Regions from separate parts of the Brachybacterium atlanticum genome, predicted to be linked through region 2. Evidence: riboswitches for the same ligand, from Rfam matches in the RefSeq annotation. Region 2 holds a riboswitch; each other region holds the start of a gene.
The links. A riboswitch is a leader RNA that binds a small molecule or an ion and turns the genes downstream of it on or off. The one in region 2 is predicted to bind thiamine pyrophosphate.
Positions count from the first base shown of each region.

Region 1: linked by a shared signal. The riboswitch ahead of L3K22_RS10690 (bifunctional hydroxymethylpyrimidine kinase/phosphomethylpyrimidine kinase) and the one ahead of L3K22_RS06015 (YkoF family thiamine/hydroxymethylpyrimidine-binding protein) in region 2 are both predicted to bind thiamine pyrophosphate.
Region 3: linked by a shared signal. The riboswitch ahead of L3K22_RS02185 (3-oxoacyl-ACP reductase) and the one ahead of L3K22_RS06015 (YkoF family thiamine/hydroxymethylpyrimidine-binding protein) in region 2 are both predicted to bind thiamine pyrophosphate.

Region 1 is NZ_JAKJJW010000019.1:59,252-61,501, reverse strand. Features, by position in the region: gene L3K22_RS10695 (HNH endonuclease signature motif containing protein) at 1-815, opposite strand, end outside; TPP riboswitch at 1,203-1,295, shown strand; gene L3K22_RS10690 (bifunctional hydroxymethylpyrimidine kinase/phosphomethylpyrimidine kinase) at 1,286-2,250, shown strand, end outside.
Region 2 is NZ_JAKJJW010000008.1:107,353-109,602, reverse strand. Features, by position in the region: gene L3K22_RS06020 (ECF transporter S component) at 1-321, opposite strand, end outside; gene L3K22_RS06015 (YkoF family thiamine/hydroxymethylpyrimidine-binding protein) at 318-1,085, opposite strand; TPP riboswitch at 1,123-1,231, opposite strand; gene L3K22_RS06010 (protein-L-isoaspartate O-methyltransferase family protein) at 1,281-1,889, opposite strand; gene L3K22_RS06005 (MBL fold metallo-hydrolase) at 1,896-2,250, opposite strand, start outside.
Region 3 is NZ_JAKJJW010000003.1:51,241-53,490, reverse strand. Features, by position in the region: gene L3K22_RS02190 (LLM class flavin-dependent oxidoreductase) at 1-295, opposite strand, end outside; gene L3K22_RS02185 (3-oxoacyl-ACP reductase) at 295-1,098, opposite strand; TPP riboswitch at 1,311-1,404, opposite strand; gene xylB (xylulokinase) at 1,730-2,250, opposite strand, start outside.

The DNA of each region.
Region 1 (2,250 bases), on a different contig from region 2:
CCGTCGCGGAGCGCCGCACGCTGCGCCGACTGGACGGCGCGGGCGGACTCGTCGATCGACTTCCACCGGGCGAGGATCTCGGGGATCGGGCCCGTGATCCTCAGGGTCCCGGTGCCGGCCTCCGCGCCGGGCAGCAGCTCGACGGTGCGCTCGAGTGCGGCCACGGGGTCGGGGCGGTTCTCCCGCTCGGCGAGATGCTCGATGAGGGCGCGCAGCAGCGTGAAGAATCGTTCCGGAGTGATATCCGAGGACCACGTCGAGATCACGGCATCGAGATCCCTCCTGGAGGATTCGGAGAGCTTCTGCGAGGTCTTCAGCATTCGCTGGAACCATGCGGACGGCATTCTCCCGGATTCGAGGTTCTCGAGGGTGCGCGGGAAATGATGCACGGCCTGGTAGGCGTCGCGCAGCCGCCAGCTCGCGGCGCTTCGGGTAACCCGGAGGCCGAGCGCGGCGCGGAGCGTCTCGACCTCGTCGAGCTCGCAGGTGTCCTCGTACTCGCCCTCGAACTCGTGCAGGGCGGCGAGGGCGCGGTACTGCGCGGCGAGCGCAAGGGCGGAGGCTCGCTCCGCGTCCCACACACGCTGCGCGGCCTCGCTCAGGGCGGGGTCGTCGGAGCAGCCGCCGAGGTCAGGAAGCGCCTCTCGAGTACGGGCCCGACGTGCGGTGACGCGGCGGAGACGAGCAGGCAGCGACGCGATCAGGGAGTCCGAGGTGGCCGGCACGGTGACACCCGCACCCTCGGGCAGGGCGGTGCTGGGCGCTGCCTCGGCGGCTTCATCGCCCGGCGAACACTCCGGCTGCGTGATACTCATCGGCCCCTCCTCCCCGCTCGTTCCGGCGATGCGTCGATGCACCGCCTCTTTCGATCCGACGCCTTCACACTACGCGCGGAAACCGACAGAAGAAAGACCTCCGCGGAATATGTGGATAACTTTCTCATCGAGTGGCAGATATGGAGCGCTATGCAGCTCTCGATCCACACCCCCTCCACACACCCACTTTTTCCACAATGTCGTCCACCGGTTTTCGAGGGGCCTGCTTCGTCTGTCGGACCCCTGCGGTAGAGGGCGCGGTTTCCAGCGTCCGGGCTGTGGCGCGCAGGGGCGCAGATGCCGGAGGCGGGCCGCGCACCGACACACCCCCGAGCACTCCCCCACGGAACGCCGCGCCCGCTCCACCACGGCCTGGCCTACACTCGGCCACTGGACACGGGGTGCGCCCGAGGCGCTGAGATCACACCCGTGGAACCTGATCTAGTTCGTACTAGCGAAGGGATGTCCGCATGAGCTCGGATCCTTGCACCCTTTTTCCCGCTGCCCTCCCCCGCGTCGCCGTGCCGGGTCGACTCGCACCCGACCGCCCCGCACCGTCGGCCCCGCGCGTGCTCTCGATCGCGGGCACGGACCCGACGGGAGGCGCCGGCACCGCGGCGGACCTCAAGTCGATCACCGCCGCGGGCGGCTTCGGCATGGCGGCGGTGACTGCGGTCGTCGCGCAGAACACCCACGGCGTGAGCGACATCCACGTCCCTCCCGCGCAGTTCCTCGCCGCGCAGCTCCGCGCGGTCTCCGACGACGTCGAGCTCGAGGCGGTCAAGACCGGCATGCTCGGCACCGCCGAGATCACCCAGGCCGTCCGGACCTGGCTCTCCGCCCATCCGCCGCGGGTGCTCGTGGTCGACCCGGTGATGGTCGCGACCAGCGGCGACAGACTGCTGGAGCCCGAGGCGGAGCAGGCGATGATCCGCTTCTGCTCCCTCGCCACCGTGGTCACCCCGAACATCGACGAGCTCGCCGTCCTGACCGGCGAGCCCCGCGCGCACGACGAGGACGAGGCCCTCGCCCAGGCCGCCCGCTGGTCGGAGGCGACCGGCGTCGCGGTCGTGGTGAAGACCGGCCACCTCGACAGCCGTGCGGTCACCAACACCTGGATCGGGGCCGACGGGACCCGCCACCGGGTGCACTCCACGCGGGTCGACACGACGAGCACGCACGGCACCGGCTGCTCCCTCGCGGCGGCGCTCGCGACCCGGCTCGGCGCCGGCGAGGACCCGGGCACGGCGCTCGCCTGGGTCACCGACTGGCTGCACGAGGCGATCGCGCACGGCGCGGCACTGCAGGTCGGGAGCGGGAACGGTCCCGTCGACCATGCGCACCGGGCACGGCGCCTCGCGGCGGCGGGATCGGCCGCACCGTGGGTGGCAGCGGGCGCGGTGCCGGAGCGGTGGGAGCAACCGGCGCAGCTCGC
Region 2 (2,250 bases):
GGCGAGGATCCCCACGCCCGGGCGGCGCAGGATCGCGATCGCGATCGGCGCCACCAGCAGCCAGGAGCCGAACACGAGGTGCTGGGCGAGGTCCCCGGCCGGGCCCATCGCGATCGCCAGGCCGTTCCAGGCCTGCACGAACACCCAGTACAGGAACCCGAACACGACGCCGAGCACCACCACGAGCACGAGCTCGCGCAGGCTCAGCGGGGTGCGGCGACGGGACGTGCCGGCAGAGGCGGTCGCGCCGACGTCGGCGGGCGCCGCGTCGGGAGCGGCGGACTCGTGCGCGGGCGCGGCGGTGCCGTGCTCCTCGGTCATCGCGCATCCTCCCGGCCCTCGTCGTCGCCGCCCGGTGCGTCGGCGCCCGCCGCGAGCTCCCGCACCTCGTGCGAGGGGCTGTTCAGCGAGAGGGTGAGGTGGCTGGTGACGTGCTGGACGCCGCGGCCGACGAGCAGCCAGCCGGCGAGCGCGGTCGCGATCACGTCGCCGGCGTCGCCCTCGAGCCGGGTGACGAAGTGCTCGGAGCCGCGGAAGGTGCCGAGGTCCTTCGCATGCTCGATCGCGGCGTAGATGTCGCGCATGTGATCGGGGGCGGTGCCGTCGACGGCGACCTCGTCGGCCAGCGGGTACAGGGCCCACTCGGCGCTCGCGAAGCGACCGGTGCGGCGCGGCTGCGGCACCTCGGTCGCGCGGGGGCCCGCGCCGCCGGGCAGCTCGCAGGCCACCTCGCCGGGGCAGCCGCGCGAGAGGAGCACGGAGAGGGTCGCGTGGTGACCGGTGCGGGCGAGGGCCTCGGCCAGGTCGATCAGGGCGCGCTGGAGGTGGGTCTCGTGGCCGCCGAGATAGGTCGAGACGTCCCCGGTCTCGTGCACGAGGCCGGTGAGGTCCAGCCGGGAGAGCGCATCGGTGAGGATCCTGGCGTAGTCCTCGCTCATCACGGCGGCGGTGACGCGGGCGCCGACGCCGAAGCCGAGCGGGGTCGCGGTCGGGTCGTCGACGGCTGCGGCAGACTCGGCGGACACGCCGGGCGTCCAGGCGACGTCCTCGGTCGCGGAGGAGGTGCGGGCGGGCGATGAGGTCACGGTCCATGCCTTTCGTACGGGCACGGGCGCGCGGCGACGATCGCTCGGCGGAGCTCCCTGCGCCGGCATGATCCGGATCAGGTTCTACGGTCGGAGTTCGAGTACTCCCTCTCAGCCCGGCCTACCGGACTCCCGTGCACGCCCCACACCCTACCGGTCCCGCCCGGCGCACGCCCCTCGTGTCCAGCGCTGCTGTCAGCGGGTCGTCGGCGGATCCTCGACGAGGGGGACGAAGAGATAGGCGCCGTGCTCGCTCACGGTGACCCCCTCGCCGTGACGCTCCAGGCGCAGCATCCGCTCGCGCACGGGGATCACCATCACGCCGCCGTCCGCGAGCTGCGCGACGAGGCTCTCCGGCACGGCGTCGGCCTGCGCGGAGACGAGGATCCGGTCGTACGGCGCGTCCTGCGGCGCGCCGAGCACGCCGGGGTGCGCGAGACGGATCTCGGCATCCGCCGTCCCCGCGTCCGCTGTCCCGGCGAGCGCGGCCCGGGCCGGACCGATCAGCTCGGCGCGCCGCTCGACGCCGATCACCCTCCCCTCCGGTCCGCACAGCCGGGCCAGCAGCGCCGTCGTCCACCCCGATCCCGAGCCGAGGTCGAGCACTCGCTGCCCCGGTCGCACGTCGAGGAGGATGAGCATGTTCCGCACCGTCGTGGGCTGGGAGTTCGTCTGGCCGTGGCCGATCGGCAGGGGCCGATCCTCGCGGGCGAGCCGCCGCAGCTCCTCGGGGAGGAACCGTCGCCGGTCGGTCGCCGCGAGCGCCTCCCCGAGGCGGCGCTCGCTCTCGGCCCGGTGCGACATGGCGCCTCAGCTCCGGGCGATCTCGACGACGCCGTCCTCCGGCCAGTCCCGCACCTCGGTGCCCTCGGGGGCGAGGTTCGTGACCTGGCGCAGGTAGATCGGTCGTCCGAGGTCGCTCGCGACCGCGTCGTGGACGGGCAGGGCGAGTCGCGGGCCGACGGCGCGGAGGAACTCGATGGTCTCGGACATCTTCGACCAGGGCGCCGTGACGGCGAAGGCGAGGACGTCGATGCCGTGGAACTCGGGGACCGGCTCGAGGGAGTCGCCGGTGATGCCGAGCCGCGGCCCGTCCCCGGCGGACAGGACGATCCCGCAGTTCCCGATCCGCGGGATGTCGGGGTGGATGATCGCATGGCGTCCG
Region 3 (2,250 bases), on a different contig from region 2:
CGCGGGCCATCGCGGTGAGCGCGGTGAGCGGTTCGAGCATCCAGGCGGGGCCGCGCTCGACGCCGGCCGTGCCGATCGACTGGCCGTCGGCGAGGAAGACCGCATCGAGCCGGCCCCGCTCCGCGATCCGGGCGAGCTCCTCCCAGTACGTGATGTCCGCGAGGCGCTCCACCGAGGAGCCGGGCGCACGCCAGGCCGCGGAGTGGTGGCCGCAGGCATGGGCGAACAGGTTCAGTCGCACCGGGCGGCGGGCGGCGCCGGTCACGGAGGCATGGGCGTGGCCGTGGGTTGCCATCAGTCCATCACCAGCCCGCCGTCGACGACGAGGTTCTGCCCGGTGATCGCCCGCGCCCAGGGCGAGGCGAGGAGGAGCGCGGCGTCGGCGAGCTCGGCGGGAGTGGTCACCGAGCGCAGCGGGGTGCTCGCGGCGATCGCGTCGAACACCGCCTCCGGGGTCGCGGAGCTCGCGTCGGTGGTGCGCAGCAGGCCGCCGCTGACCATGTTCACCGTGATGCCGCGGGGGCCGAGGTCGGCGGCGAAGGTGCGGGTCAGGGCCAGCAGCGCCGCCTTCGCCGCGGTGTAGTCGTGGTAGGGCACGACGGGGTGCTGGAGGAGGTTGGTGCCGATGTTGACGACGCGTCCCGAGCCGGCGCGGTCGAAGCCGGGCAGGGCGGACTGGATGGTGTGCAGCGCGCCCTGCACGGCGCCGGAGAACTGTCCCGCGAAGGCCTCGTAGCCGATCTCGTGCGCCTTCGCGCGGGCGTCCCCGTCGAAGGAGAAGCCGGCCAGGGCGTTGTTCACGACGGTGTCGACGGGGTCGCCGAACTCGGCCTCGGCCCGGGCGAACAGGGCCTCGACCTGGTCGCGCTCGCGCACGTCGGCGCGCACGGCGATCGCCCGGCCGGGGTGCGCGTCGGCGATCTCCCGGGCGGCGGCCTCGCTGGTGAGGTGGTCGACGACGACCCTGGCTCCCTCGCGGAGGAACGCCTCGGTGAGGGCCCGGCCGAGACCGCGGGCGCCCCCGGTGACGAGCACGACCTGCTCGGAGAGCGAGGGAGCGGGACGGGAGGCGGGGGTGGTCGGGGTGGAGGGTGTCATGGTCGTGCGGTCCTTTCAGGGCATGCGAGCACGCCCGCCGCCGAGCGGGAGGGACGCGTCGCGGTCGGAGCAGGGCCGCATCGGGGCGCGGCGCTGCGCGGGGGCGACACGGGGGCCGGGAGAGCGGATGACGGCGTGCAGGGCGGCGGCGTGCCGGTCCGCGACCAGCACGGCCCTGGCCCGCAGGACCGTGGCCTGCAGGGCGACAGCGCACAGCGCATCGACGACATCCCTCCGCGAGCATGAACTCGATCAGGTTCTCCGGGTGTGCTCTCAGCCCCTGGTGGGGCACCCCGTGTCGAGCACCGAGTGTAGCCATGGCCGTACGGTGGGGCGGTCTCCGTCTCGCCGCGCCGCAGTGGGCCCGCCCCGCTGCGTCCACCCTCCTCCGCCCCGCGGCCGCCCCTCGTCCGCTCCTGCGCACCGAGTGCTGCATCTGGACCGCCTCACCAGACGGGTGACGGTCCAGACGCAGCACTCGGACTCCCCAGCCCGATCGGCGGGCCCAGCTCTCTTCCGTCCGCGACCGTCCGGACGTAACTTCCAGGTGCAGGGGCTCGTCACCGTCGAGGCCGTCTGACACCCTGCCACGTCGCCTCGGGGGCGTTCCCGCGGGAACGCCTTCGCGCCGTCAGCTCCAGTCCGCGGTGTGCTCCTTCAGCTCCCGGTACGCCTCGAGCACCTGCGGCGTCGCGTCGGCCGCGACGATCCGCGAGCCGCTGATCTCCCAGGCCGGCGGCTCGTCGGTGCCGGCGAGCGCCCAGGCGGCCTGACGGGCGGCGCCGAGGGCGACGTACTCCCCGTCGGGCGCGATCGTGACCTCGCGGCCGAAGATCGCGGGCGCGAGCTGCTGGACGGCGCGGGAGCGGGCGCCGCCGCCGATCAGGGTGATGCGGCGCGCGTCCGTGCCGGTGCGCTCCTCGAGGGAGGTGATGCCGTCGGCGAGCGAGCACAGCAGGGCCTCGACGTAGGCGCGGGCCACGTCCTCGCGGGTGGTGGAGCTGCTCATGCCAGCCAGGGTCGCGCGGGCGTGGGGCCGGTTCGGGGTGCGCTCCCCGTCGAAGTAGGGCAGCAGGGTCACGCCGCGCGCGCCGGGCTCGGAGGCGAGCGCCAGCTCGGCCATCTCCTCGTGGCTGACGCCGAGCAGGGCGC